DNA from 4 places in the Paracoccus sp. TOH genome. Region 1 is predicted to be linked to each of the others. Evidence: riboswitches for the same ligand, from Rfam matches in the RefSeq annotation. Region 1 holds a riboswitch; each other region holds the start of a gene.

Region 1 (3,295 bases):
ATGATGGGGCCGAGGCAGGTTTCGCAGGGCGCGCTGTTCTACGAGTTCACGATAGAAGACCATGTCCCGGCGGACCATCTGCTCAGGGGCATTGACCGCTTCGTTGATCTCGGAGACATGCGCCGTCATCTCGCCCCATTCTACAGCACGACTGGCCGCCCCTCGGTCGATCCGGAGCTGATGATACGGATGCTCATCGTGGGCTATGCCTTTGGCATTCGGTCGGAACGGCGTCTCTGTGAGGAAGTCCATCTCAACCTGGCATATCGATGGTTTTGCCGGCTCGATCTGACCGACGCGGTGCCCGACCACTCGACCTTCTCGAAGAACCGGCATGGCCGGTTCCGAGAGAGCGATCTGTTCCGGCGGCTCTTCGAGGCAGTGCTGGCGCGGTGCATCGTCGAGGGGCTCGTGGGCGGTGAGAGCTTTGGGGCGGACGCTTCGCTGATCAAGGCGGATGCCAGCCGCTACACCAAGGCCGAATACTCGCAATGGTCAGCGGAAGATGACGCCAGGAGAGTGTCAGATCTTCTGTGTATGAGCGATCCGGTCCATGCTTCTTCGAAAGGAAGCATGCATGACGATTTCCAAGGAACTGCTGGACGAACTGCTGAAGGGCGTGGAGCGCCCTGAGGACCTGCTCGGCGAGGCCGGGCTGATGAAAGGTTACCGCCGAATTGCCGATATTGGCGTTGATCTTGACCAGGAAATTGCGACCGATGATCATCGGCTCGGCTTCGGGATGGTTGATATTGGCCGGGATTACCGCCCGTCCGCGCGCCACCTCGTCGCGCACGAATTCGGGGGTGACGAAATCAGGGATGGCGGCGCCGAGGTTTTCGCCGTCGCGCACCATCATTTCTCGAATCGCGGTGCGGCCTAAATTCTCGCGGATCGCGACAAACTCCATTTCAGGTGTGACAATGCCCGCGCGGGCATAGGCAAGCTGGGTGACCGCTTTCCCGTTCCGCGCCCGCAAGGGGCGGTGGCGGATGGGAAACTCGGGTGTTAGCCGGTCGCCTGAGGCAAAACCGTTGTCCTCGGGCTTCACATGCCGCCCCTCGTAGGACTCCACGTCCCCACGCCTCATCGTCCAACCTTCCCTCAGGCGCGGAAGGCCGCGTTCGATCGCGATTTCGGCGGCCGGATCGGTATAGGGACCCGAGGAGTCATAGACCGTCACCGGCGGCTCGCCCGCGCTTGGATGCAAGGCGATCTCGCGCATGGGCACACGGATGTCGGGGTGCAGCACGCCCGGCCTGAACACCTTGACAGAGGCGGGCAGTGGTCCGGTGGTGACCGTCAAGGTTTCTTTAGATGTCATGTCGAGGCTCCTCGCGTCGCAGCATTGGAGACCCAGCACCGACGGGAAGGAATAGAATGCCCCACTGGTCGCATGCGACCGGCAAGGCATCCGCACCGTCCCTACGCCAGCATGAACTGGATCAGGTTCGTAGGGTCACTGCGCTGCCTTGCGGCCCAGCAGTATCTCAGCCCCTTGTCGGGACACCCCTGGTGAGGACGTAAGGATGCGCAGCGGTGCCTCTATTGTCAATCGTCCTGACCAAGCCGACGCTTTGATAATCCAAACAGTTAAAGTTCCCGGTGTCGTGCCATCCTGAAACCTGCAACAGCCCCTATGAGGGTTGGCCACTTGGTATCGTACATGTCAACAATACCGCGTCGTGGCGGGTGGAGGGACTGACTGCTTCGCCCGCTAACCAGCCGTCGCTTTACGGCTGGTCAAATCACACGACGCTAGTGTTTTACGTTGACAGGTCGAACCGTTGTCAAGGAACGATCGCTTGCGCGGCCCGAACCTTCCCACAGGATCTTGCTCACTGTCCTTCGCGCCATGATGCGCGTCCAGCTCGCGCGACCTGATGCACGGGTGCCGTGCTTGGATAGCTGCGGGCCATGAAGATCGAGGGCAAGCCGCGCGTGCGGCGCGGCTCCGGTTGATCCGAAGGTCAGGCCGGGGGATCGACGCGGCCGAGGGCCGCGCTCACCCCCGCCCTGCGGTTTATCCTTTTCGTTTTTCCGCCCAACAGACCTGCCCGAGCCGGTCAATCGGCAAGCGCCGCGCCCGTGGCGCGTCGGCTCCTGCGGGGGCCGTGTCCTCGCTGCGCTGCGGGCCGCACCACCCCCCGCCTCCGCCCGATTGACAGTCTCTGTAGATTCGCAAGATGATTTGCCGCGCCACGGTGCATGAACTTCGAAAAGCACCGACAACGTGTCAGGCATTCTTGCTTCATCTGCCACGCAATCTTGCCGCTACAAGGTCGCGGCCGCTGTTCGGCTGCGGTTCATACATCTCTTTCGAGGCCCCATGTCTGTCTTTCAGTTAGCTGCTTCGGCTGGTCGTGCAGCCTGCTGACATAGAACAGGCACCGTCTTGGCATTGAGGAGGATGCTAAGCGTCTCGGCTTCCGGGGAACCGTCCTCCATCTTTACAGGATGGACGGCCAAAATTGGCTTCTCCAAATCTACGCCCTTGATAGAAACTTCACAAAGTTGACCCGAAGCCAGTTCATCGAGAACCGTGCTTTTCATCACCAACGATACGCCTAGTCCCGCTCTGACCGCACGCTTCACCCCTTCAGTGCTTCCGGTTGTGTGGCTGATCGATAGCTGATCTGCTTTTTGACCGAAGGCACGGCGGAGAATAGTGCCCGTCCCGGTTCCACGCTCGCCTCCGATCAGCGACTCCGTGAAAAGTTCAGACGAGTATATCGAACCCTTGCTTGCCCACCGGTGATCCGGGGAAACAATCAAAATGAGCTTCTCGGTGCGCCACAGGCTGGCCTCGTATCCATTCCGGCCGTCCCACCACTCCATGAAAGCAAGATCAACTTCCTTTCTCTGGAGTTTTTCTAAGATCTCCAGGTTGGAGGCGATTACCAAGTTGGCAGAGCGCCCTTTGGCACCATGCAGGCGCTTCAGATGCTCCGGCATGAGGTAGATACCGATGTTGCTGCTCGCACCCAGTTGAATTTGTTCCATGTGCAAGCGGTCAAAGGCACGTGCAGAAACCGTCAGCAGGCTCTTGGCAAATGGCAAGAATATGGCTCCGTGCCGCGTCGGAACACAGCGATCGTTCCCTCTATCTACCAGTTGCACCCCTAGGATATCCTCAAGGCGCCTGACGCTGTTCGAAACCGTAGGCTGCGAGATTTGCAGCCGTCGCGATGCCGCACGAAAATTTCCCGTCTCGATGACTTCAACGAAGGCAGCGACATGAGACAGATGATACATGCAGGATACCTTGTTAGAGAACAGACGCGGGCTCATTGAT
Region 2 (3,295 bases), on a different replicon from region 1:
GTTGAACTGGTCCTCCCAGCGGAACTCGAAGCGGGCCCGCGACAGGGCGTCGTCCCGGGTTCTGGCCGCCGGATGGCCCTTGGCCAGATCGGCGGCATGGGCGGCGATCTTGTAGGTGATGACGCCGGTCTTGACGTCGTCGCGATCCGGCAGGCCCAGATGCTCCTTGGGGGTGACGTAGCACAGCATCGCCGTGCCGAACCAGCCGATCATCGCCGCGCCGATGCCGCTGGTGATATGGTCATAGCCCGGCGCGATGTCGGTGGTCAGCGGCCCGAGCGTGTAGAAGGGCGCCTCGCCGCAGATGGCCAGCTGCTTGTCCATGTTCTCCTTGATCTTGTGCATGGGCACATGGCCGGGCCCCTCGATCATCACCTGGCAATCGCGGGCCCAGGCGATGCGCGTCAGTTCGCCCAGCGTCTCCAGTTCGGCGAATTGCGCGGCGTCGTTGGCATCGGCGATCGAGCCCGGCCGCAGCCCGTCGCCCAGGCTGAAGGACACGTCATAGGCGCGGCAGATGTCGCAGATCTCCTCGAAATGCTCATAGAGGAAACTTTCGCGGTGATGGTGCAGGCACCATTTCGCCATGATCGAGCCGCCGCGCGAGACGATGCCGGTGACCCGGTCCACGGTCAGCGGGATATGGGGCAGCCGCAGCCCGGCATGGATGGTGAAATAATCCACGCCCTGTTCGGCCTGTTCGATCAGCGTGTCGCGGAAGACTTCCCAACTCAGCTCCTCGGCCACGCCGCCGACCTTCTCCAGCGCCTGATAGAGCGGCACCGTGCCGATGGGCACCGGGCTGTTGCGGATGATCCATTCGCGGATGTTGTGGATGTTGCGCCCGGTCGACAGATCCATCACCGTGTCGGCGCCCCAGCGGATCGCCCAGACCATCTTTTCCACCTCCTCGGCCATCGAGGAGGTGACGGCGGAATTGCCGATATTGGCGTTGATCTTGACCAGGAAGTTGCGGCCGATCGCCATCGGCTCCAGTTCGGGGTGGTTGATGTTGGCCGGGATGATCGCCCGGCCGCACGCCACCTCGTCGCGGACGAATTCGGGGGTCACGAAATCCGGCACGGCGGCGCCGAAGCTCTCGCCGTCGCGCGCCAGCTTCTCACGGATCGCCTTGCGGCCCAGATTCTCGCGGATCGCCACGAATTCCATCTCGGGGGTGACGATGCCGGCGCGGGCATAGGCAAGCTGGGTGACGGCCCGGTCGCCCTGCGCCCGCAGCGGGCGGTGGCGGATGGGAAATTCAGGCGTCAGCCGGTCGCCGGAAACGAAGCCGTTATCCTCGGGTTTCACATGCCGCCCGTCATAGGATTCCACGTCGCCGCGCGCCATGATCCAGCTGTCGCGCGGGCGCGGCAGACCGCGCTCGATGGCGATCTCGGCGCCGGGATCGGTATAGGGCCCCGAGGAATCATAGACCGTCACCGGCGGCTCGCCGGCGCTGGGATGCAGCGCGATCTGGCGCATCGGCACGCGGATGTCGGAATGGATCTCGCCCGGTCGGAAGACCTTGGTCGAGGCGGGCAGCGGTCCGGTGGTCACGGTCGGGGTAGTGGTCATGTCAGGCTCCTCGCTTTCGCTAGCATGGAGACCCAGCACGGACTGGAAGGGGGAAGAATACCCGCCGGACCGATAGCCGGCCGCAAGGGCATCCGCACCATCCCTACGCCAGTATGAACTGGATCAGGTTCGACGGGTCCCTGCGCTGCCTTGCGGCCCAGCAGTATCTCAGCCCCTTGTCGGGGCCCCCCAGGTGAGAGCCGGAGAATGCCCACTTGTCGCCCGGCTTGTCAATCGCCGGTGAAGGGGCGGCCGGGCTTCGGCTGCCGAAACCGCGCCGGCGCGGCCGGGCCGGCGGAAAACCTCAGCGGCAGCGGGCGGGATTGACGCCCACCGCGCGCAGGCCCCAGTCGGTCATCTGCGCCACCAGCTGCTGGCCCGCCGCGTCGAAGGCCGGGATCAGGTCGTCGGTTTTCGTGCTCGGCGCGTCGGCCGTGGCCGCGAAATGGCCGCGCGCGACCACGCTGGCATCCATCTCGCGCACCATCTGCGCGTCCACGGTCAGCCTGATCACCGCACCCTTGCCCGAAACCTCGGCGTTGAAATCCTGCACCTCGGAGATCAGCGCGTAATCCCCCGCCGTGCCCAGCGGCGCGCGGCCGACATGGGTGAAGGCGTCATAGCTGCCGAAGGCGCGCACCAGCAGGGTCTGCAGGGCCACCGGCACCGTGTCGCCCCAGCGCGCATCGGGCAGGTATTGCGTCTGCAACTGGTTCGGGCGGATCATGATGCGGTCGGTGTCCAACGTGCCGCGCGCCTTGGGGGGCTCGATCACCAGTTCGGCCAGCCGGCCGCGGCCGCAGCTTCGCGGCGCCTCGGAAGGCGGGCGCAGCTCGAACACGTCGCGGTCGGGCTCGCCCTCCAGCGCCTTCAGCGCGGCGCAGCCCGGCAGGGTCAGGGTCAGGACGAGAAGGGCGGCGGTCAGACGCATGGCGGCTCCTTAACGGCGGAACTCGGGAACCCGCGGCCCCGAGAAGACTTGCGACGGGTTGCGCCTCAGCGCCGAGACCAGCTCGTTCACGTTGCCCACCAGCCCGCGCAGATCGCTGGCCATGCGGGTGAATTGCGGCAGTCCCTCGCGGGTGAAAGCCTGCACCGGGCCGCGGGTGCTGTCCAGCATCCCGCGCAGGCTGGCGAAGGCGGCCTCGGCGCTGCCGGCGGCATCGCGCAGCCGCTCGGTGATCTCGGGCAGGTCGGCGACCACGCGGTCGATGGCCTCGTTCGCCTTGGCCAGGGTGGCGCGCAGGTCGGCCACCACCGGCTCGACATTGCTGTTCATCACCCGGTCGGCGCTGTCGAAGGCGCGCTCGGCCGAGGCGAGCGTGCGGTTCCCCACCTCCAGCGCCGCGTCGAGGCTGTCGAGGCTTTTGTCCGCGCGCGCGCTCAGCCGCGCCAGGTCGGTCTGCAGCGTGGTGGCGGTCTGGTCCAGGCGCTGCGTCAGGCTGCGCAGGTCGCCCGAGACATAGGCGCGCACCTCGTCCAGCGTCGCGGTGCCGGAATCCAGCGCCCGGTCGGCCTTGCCGGCGGTCTCGTCAAACTTGGCCAGCGCGCTGTCGGCATTGCCCAGCGTCGTCTCGGCCGCCGCGGAAAGCCCGTCCAGTCGCTCGCCGAAGGCCGAGATGTCCGCCGCCGCCGAGGCGATGGAATCGGTGGCCGCGGTCACGTCGGCCAGGGCCTTGTCCAGGTTGGCGCTGGAGCGTTCCACATTGTCCAGGAT
Region 3 (3,295 bases), on a different replicon from region 1:
CATTCCGCCCGCGACTCGGCAAAGGCGCGGCCGTCGGAAAGGCTGGTGCGGCTGGGCAGGGTCAGCACCACCTCGCCGCCCGCCCGCGCCACGCGCAGCGTCATGCGCCGCGCCCGGGCCGAGCGCCGCAGCGTCACCGGGATGTCGCCTCCGACCAGAATCCTGTCCATCTTGTCCCGCATCTTGCGACGGCCTGCCTGTTGCTCCATCTTTCCCCTGCACCGCCACCCGCCCGCAAGGGGAAAAGGCTTTGACAGCCCCGCCCGGCTATGGCAGGGGACAGCGGATTTACCTGAACGCGGCAGAAAAAGAGAATACCATGCCCAAAGAGGAATGGGGCACGAAACGCCTTTGCCCCCATTGCGCCACACGCTTCTACGACTTGAGAAACGACCCGATGACCTGCCCGGCCTGCGGCGCGGAATTCACCGTGGAAAGCCTGACCAACGGCCGGTCGCGCTCGCTGATCTCGGAAAAGACCGCGGCGCGGAACGAGGATCAGAACGAACTGGTCGATGACGACGATCTGGACGATGACGCCGATACCGGCGATCTGGACGATGATCTGCTGGACGATGACGACGATGACGGCGACGTGTCGCTGGACGATATCGCCGACGTGCCGGACAGCGACGAGGAATAATCCTCGTCAATGCGACAGCGGCCCCGGACGGCACCCGCCGGACCGGGGCTTTTCCTTGGCTCGGGGGCGCCATGCGGATCATCGACAGGCAGGCCATGCGCGCCATCCTGCTGACGCCCGATGACCGGGTGCTGCTGATGCGGGTGGATTAGGCAGCGGCGACTGGTGGATCACCCCCGGCGGCGGCACCGAGCCGGGCGAGACCCCCGAGGTGACCTTGCGCCGCGAGCTGATGGAGGAGTTGGGCTTCGCCCTGCCCGCCCCCGGCCCGCTGGTCTGGCGCCGCCGGGTGACGATGACGCTGGGCCAGCGCCGCTGGCGGCAGTCCGAGGATTACTTCCTGATCGAGACCGCCGCCTTTCGCCCCGCCGTCCAGGCCGCGCCCGAGGCCGGCAGGATCCGCGAGTTCCGCTGGTGGCGCCTGCCCGAGCTGCGCCACAGCGCCGAGCGCATCGCGCCGACGGCGCTGCGGCGCATCGTGCTGGACTATCGGGAAAACGGGCCGCCGGCTGGCCCGCTTCCGGTCGAGATCGTCGGGGATTGACGGCTAGGGCTGATAGGCCGCGTCGAAGAACTCCACCTCCAGCCGCACCGCGCGGCGGAAGAAATCGCGGGCCTGCCCGGCCGCGGCGGGGCCGGTGCGATCCAGTTCGGCCTGCAGGAAAGCGACGAAATCCCGGAAGAAGGGATTATCGTGCAGGGTGATCCATTCGGCATGGACGAAGTTTTCGGGCAGCGGCTGCGGCGCCCGGCGCGCCCAGTCGAGATAGAGCCCCTCGGCCACCGCCAGCACCGCCAGCACGGCGGGATAGGCGCGCGTCGCCGCCGCCTCGCGCATCAGCGCCTGGAAACCGGCGGTGGGCGGCTTGTCGGGAATGGCGGCCCGCTGCGTCTCGCTGACGCCGAGCGCCGCGAAGGCGCGCAGGAAATAGTCGTTCTCCTCGCCCGAGACCATGCCGGCGAAGCGGCCGAAGCGCAGCCGCGATTCGAAACGGTCGGCCGAGGCGATGGCCGCACCCAGAAGCGTCAGGAAAGCGTCGAGGAAACGGTGGTCCTGAACCAGATAAGCCGCCATCGTCGCATCGGCGATGCTGCCGTCGCACAGGTCGGTCACGAAGCGGTGGCCGGTGGCCGCCGTCCAGTCGGCGGCGCATTCGCGGCGCAGGATTTCAGAGAAACGTTCGGACATGCTGTCCTCCTGTCATGGGGCGAGACCGGCTTTCCGTCATGGCCTCGCGGGTGAGGCCGGCCAGGGAGAGGCATGGGGCAGACAGGTCCATACCATCCCTTCGCCGGCATGATCCGGATCAGGTTCTAAGGGTCACCGCGCCGCTTGTGCCTGCAGTCTCTCAGCCCCTTGCCGGGACTCCCCTTGGTCGGGCGCGACCCTAGCCGCGCCGGCCGGCGCTGTCACGCCCCTGACATGCCCGTGGTCCACAGGATCGTGAGCGCGCCTTGCCGCGTCCGCCCGCCTTGCGCCGGCATTCCGGCTTGCAGCGGCGGGCGATCTGTTATCTCGTTGCAGCATGACGCGCCGGCCGGCGCCGAACCAGGACCGGAGACAATGACCACAGGCGATATGCCGGACCGACAACGCAGGACCGAATTCGCAGAGCAGCAGACGCAGCGCGGCGAACATGCCAGGCAGACCGGGTTGCGGCTGCATCGCCCGCCCCTGGTGACCAATATCTCGGCCGCGCGCTGGCTGCTGCTGGCCATCGTCGCGGCCTCGATCTATTTCTTCCACGGCTTTCTGGTGCCGGTGCTGGCGGCGATGGTGATCGCGCTGGCCAGTTGGCCGCTGCGCAACCGCGCCGCCTTCCGGTTGAACCTGGGCCGCACCGGAGCCGCGGCGCTGCTGGTGCTGGTGCTGGTCTGTTTCCTGGTGGTGCCGCTGACCCTGGCGCTGGTCTATGCCTTCCGCGAATTGCGGGACTGGATCAACTGGGCGATCCTGGTCAACAGCGCCGGGGCGCCCACGCCGGCCTGGATGGTCGATCTGCCGCAGATCGGCGACTGGCTGAACGAGAACTGGCAGACCTATATCGGCCGGCCCGGCGGGATCAGCGAGATCGTGCAACTGGTCAGCGGCTCGAATATCGGCGCGATCTATCGCGGCGCGGTGACGGCGGGCTCGCTGGCCTTCCACTTGGCGCTGACGCTGCTGTTCATGCTGATCACGCTGTTCGTGCTTTACCGCGACGGCGACCGGATCGTCGCGCAGGTGGACCGCGTCGGCCGACGCATCCTGCCGGACCGCTGGAGCCGGCTGTCGCGGGTGGTTCCGGCCACCATCAGCTCGACCGTGACCGGCATGACGCTGATCGCCATCGGCGAGGGGGTGGTGCTGGGTCTGGCCTATTGGCTGGCCGGCGTGCCCTCGCCGGTGACCTTCGGGGTCATCACCGGCTTCATGGCGCTGATCCCCGGCGGTGCGCCGCTCAGCTTCACGCTGGTCTCGATCTACCTGGCCGCCAGCGGCTCGCCGGTCGAGGGCGCGGCGCTGTTCATCTGGGGCACCTGCGAGCTGTTCGTCGTCGACAAGACCATCCGTCCGGTTCTGGTCGGCGGGCCGGTGAAACTGCCCTTCCTGCCGACCTTCTTCGGGCTGATCGGCGGGGTGAAGACCTTGGGCATCGTCGGCCTGTTCGT
Region 4 (3,295 bases), on a different replicon from region 1:
GGATCCCAGTCGATCAGCACCCCGCCCAGGTCGAAGATCACATGTTTCATCGCTTGCCTTTCCTCGCCTTCGGCTCTGCTGCCGCCATCTAATCGGGAAAGGCCGCACGATCCATGACAAAGGCGCCGATCTGCCGGCCGGGCACGCACCCGCTTCTGCAGGGCCGTAACCCGTGCTAAGCCGGTCCGAAACGCAGGAAGGCGGAACAGATGACGATTGCGGTTGCCGGGCTGGGCTATGTGGGCATGTCGGTCGCCGTGCTGCTGGCGCAGCACCACCAGGTCATGGCGCTGGATGTGGACGCCGCCCGGGTGGCCCAGGTGAACGGGGGCCGCTCGCCCATCGAGGATGCCGACATCTCGGCCTGGCTGGCCGGGAAACCGCTGAAGCTGCGCGCGACCGACGACGCGGCCGAGGCGCTGGCGGGGGCGGAATTCGTCATCATCGCCACGCCGACGAATTACGATTCGCGCTCGAACCGCTTCGACACTTCCAGCGTCGAAAGCGTGATCGCACTGGCCCGCCGCCACGCGCCGCAAGCCACCATCGTCGTCAAGTCCACCGTGCCGGTGGGCTTCACCCAGCGCATGCGGGACGAGACCGGCCATGCGGGCATCCTGTTCTCGCCCGAATTCCTGCGCGAGGGGCGGGCGCTTTACGACAACCTGCATCCCTCGCGCATCGTGGTCGGCGACCACGGCCCGGCGGCGCAGCGGCTGGCCGAGCTGCTGGCCGAGGGCGCGATCCGCAAGGACATGCCGGTGCTGTTCACCGGCTCGACCGAAGCCGAGGCGATCAAGCTGTTCTCGAACACCTACCTTGCCATGCGCGTCGCCTATTTCAACGAGCTGGACAGCTATGCCGTGGCGCGCGGTCTCGACCCGCGCGAGATCATCGAGGGCGTCGGCCTCGACCCGCGCATCGGCGACCATTACAACAATCCCAGCTTCGGCTATGGCGGCTACTGCCTGCCCAAGGACACCAAGCAATTGCTGGCCAATTACGACCAGGTGCCGCAAAGCCTGATCGCGGCGGTGGTGGACAGCAACCGCACCCGCAAGGATTTCATCGCCGAGCAGATCATCGCCCGCAAGCCCCGGCTGGTCGGCGTCTATCGGCTGGTGATGAAGGCGGGTTCCGACAATTACCGCGACAGCTCGATCCAGGGCATCATGAAGCGGATCAAGGCCAGGGGCATCCCCTGCATCGTCTACGAACCCGTGCTGACCGGCGAGGATTTCTTCAACAGCCCGGTGGTGCGCGACCTGGACGCCTTCAAGGCCCGGGCCGACCTGATCATCGCCAACCGCCAGTCGCCCGAGCTGGCCGACGTGCGGGACAAGGTTTACACCCGCGACCTGTTCGGCCGCGACTGACCCGCCGACTGGAACCGGCCGACCGGAACCGGCCCTTGCAAAGCCGGCGGCCAAGGCCTAGTGTCCCGCGCACGACTTATACACTTGGGGAGTCCCGCGACGGGGCTGAGAGGTGCCGGGCACCGACCCATCGAACCTGATCCGGGTCATGCCGGCGGAGGGAAGGGTAGAGTGTCGCGGCAGAACCCGTGCATCGGCCGCCACCCGTCCCCTTTCCCGACGCCCGGCAGCCCGGCGCATGAAAGGCGGGCCATGTCGGGATTGCAGCCCTATCCCATCGCGCTGACCATCGCCGGCTCGGACAGCGGCGGCGGCGCCGGAATCCAGGCCGACCTGAAAAGCTTCTCGGCCCTCGGCGTCTATGGCGCCTCTGTGATCACAGCGATCACCGCGCAGAACACCCGCACCGTCGCGGCGGTCGAGGCGGTCAGCCCCGCCATGGTCGCGGCGCAGATCGACGCGGTTTTCGGCGATCTCGAGGTGCGCGCCGTCAAGATCGGCATGGTCGGCGGCGCGGATGTGATCACAGTCGTCGCCGACCGGCTGGCGGCGCTGCTGGCCGACAACCCGGTGCCGGTGGTGCTGGACCCGGTGATGGTGGCGAAATCCGGCGACGCGCTCTTGGCCGAGGCAGCGGTCGCGGCGCTGCGCGAGCAGCTGATCCCGCTGGCGACGGTGCTGACCCCGAACCTGCCCGAGGCGGCGCAGCTTCTGGGGCGCGATCCCGCCGCGACGCCCGAAGCGATGCGCCGGCAGGGCGAGGCGCTCCGCGCCCTCGGTGCGGCCCATGTGCTGATGAAGGGCGGCCACGCGACCGAGGATACCTGCACCGACCTGCTGGTCGGGCCGCAGCCGCTGGTCCTGACCGCGCCGCGCCAGCAGACCCACAACACCCACGGCACCGGCTGCTCGCTGTCCTCGGCCATCGCGGCGGGGCTGGCGCAGGGCATGACGGTGCCCGATGCCGTGACCCGCGCTCATGGCTGGCTGCAAGGCGCCATCGCCGCCGCCGATGAGCTGTCGGTGGGGCTGGGCCATGGCCCGGTGCATCATTTCCACGCGCTCTGGAGACGGACATGACTGCGATCACCATTCTGGGCGCCGGGGTGATGGGGCTGTGTATCGCCACCGAACTGGCGGCGCGCGGCACCCTGCCCCGGATCATCGACCCGGCCGGCAAACCCGGCTCGCAGGCCTGCAGCTGGCGCGCCGGCGGCATGCTGGCGCCCTATTGCGAGGCCGAAAGCGCCGAACCGGTGGTGCTGCGGCTCGGCCTCGACGCCGCCGATTGGTGGCAGGCGCAGGGCGCCGAGGTCATCCGCCGCGGCACGCTGGTGCTGGCGCCGTCGCGCGATCGGGCGGAACTCGACCGCTTCGCCCGCCTGACCCAGACGCATCGGCCGGTGAGCGGCGACGACATCGCGACGCTCGAGCCGGAACTGGCCGGCCGCTTCCCGCGCGGGCTGCATTTCGCCACCGAGGCGCATCTGAACCCGCGCGCCGCGCTGCTGGCCCTGCGCGACCGGCTCGAGGCGCAGGGCATCCGCATCGAAACCGAGGGCACGCCCGCCGGCATGGTGGTCGATGCCCGCGGCCTGGCCGCCCGCGACCAGCTTCCCGACCTGCGCGGCGTGCGCGGCGAGATGCTGGTGATCCGCTGCCCCGAGGTGACGCTGACCCGCACCATCCGCCTGCTGCATCCGCGCATCCCCCTATATCTTGTTCCGCGAGGGGATGGCGTCTACATGATCGGCGCCACCATGCTGGAGACGGGCGGCAAGTATCGCGTCACCGCCCGCTCGGCGGTCGAGATGCTCTCTGCCGCCTATGCCCTGCATCCCGGCTTTGCCGAGGCCGAGATCCTGGAGCTCGGCTCGGATGCGCGACCGGCCTTTCCCGACAACCTGCCCCGCCTGCGC

What was found. A riboswitch is a leader RNA that binds a small molecule or an ion and turns the genes downstream of it on or off. The one in region 1 is predicted to bind thiamine pyrophosphate.
Region 2: it holds a riboswitch for thiamine pyrophosphate, as region 1 does, so the genes downstream of both, thiC (phosphomethylpyrimidine synthase ThiC) here and NBE95_RS13960 (phosphomethylpyrimidine synthase ThiC) in region 1, are expected to answer to the same signal.
Region 3: it holds a riboswitch for thiamine pyrophosphate, as region 1 does, so the genes downstream of both, NBE95_RS09315 (TenA family protein) here and NBE95_RS13960 (phosphomethylpyrimidine synthase ThiC) in region 1, are expected to answer to the same signal.
Region 4: it holds a riboswitch for thiamine pyrophosphate, as region 1 does, so the genes downstream of both, thiD (bifunctional hydroxymethylpyrimidine kinase/phosphomethylpyrimidine kinase) here and NBE95_RS13960 (phosphomethylpyrimidine synthase ThiC) in region 1, are expected to answer to the same signal.

What each region holds. Positions count from the first base shown of each region.
Region 1 is NZ_CP098361.1:674,666-677,960, reverse strand. It holds partial or broken gene NBE95_RS13965 (transposase) at 1-468, shown strand; partial or broken gene NBE95_RS13960 (phosphomethylpyrimidine synthase ThiC) at 665-1,324, opposite strand; TPP riboswitch at 1,405-1,524, opposite strand; gene NBE95_RS13955 (LysR family transcriptional regulator) at 2,341-3,291, opposite strand; gene NBE95_RS13950 (phosphonate dehydrogenase) at 3,269-3,295, opposite strand, start outside.
Region 2 is NZ_CP098360.1:1,221,181-1,224,475, forward strand. It holds gene thiC (phosphomethylpyrimidine synthase ThiC) at 1-1,578, opposite strand, end outside; TPP riboswitch at 1,661-1,780, opposite strand; gene NBE95_RS06060 (ABC-type transport auxiliary lipoprotein family protein) at 1,883-2,509, opposite strand; gene NBE95_RS06065 (MlaD family protein) at 2,519-3,295, opposite strand, start outside.
Region 3 is NZ_CP098360.1:1,872,883-1,876,177, forward strand. It holds gene NBE95_RS09300 (SprT family zinc-dependent metalloprotease) at 1-182, opposite strand, end outside; gene NBE95_RS09305 (FYDLN acid domain-containing protein) at 320-643, shown strand; gene NBE95_RS09310 (NUDIX hydrolase) at 855-1,187, shown strand; gene NBE95_RS09315 (TenA family protein) at 1,191-1,832, opposite strand; TPP riboswitch at 1,911-2,026, opposite strand; gene NBE95_RS09320 (AI-2E family transporter) at 2,208-3,295, shown strand, end outside.
Region 4 is NZ_CP098360.1:921,716-925,010, reverse strand. It holds gene NBE95_RS04535 (HAD family phosphatase) at 1-50, opposite strand, end outside; gene NBE95_RS04530 (nucleotide sugar dehydrogenase) at 210-1,376, shown strand; TPP riboswitch at 1,452-1,556, shown strand; gene thiD (bifunctional hydroxymethylpyrimidine kinase/phosphomethylpyrimidine kinase) at 1,629-2,456, shown strand; gene NBE95_RS04520 (FAD-dependent oxidoreductase) at 2,453-3,295, shown strand, end outside.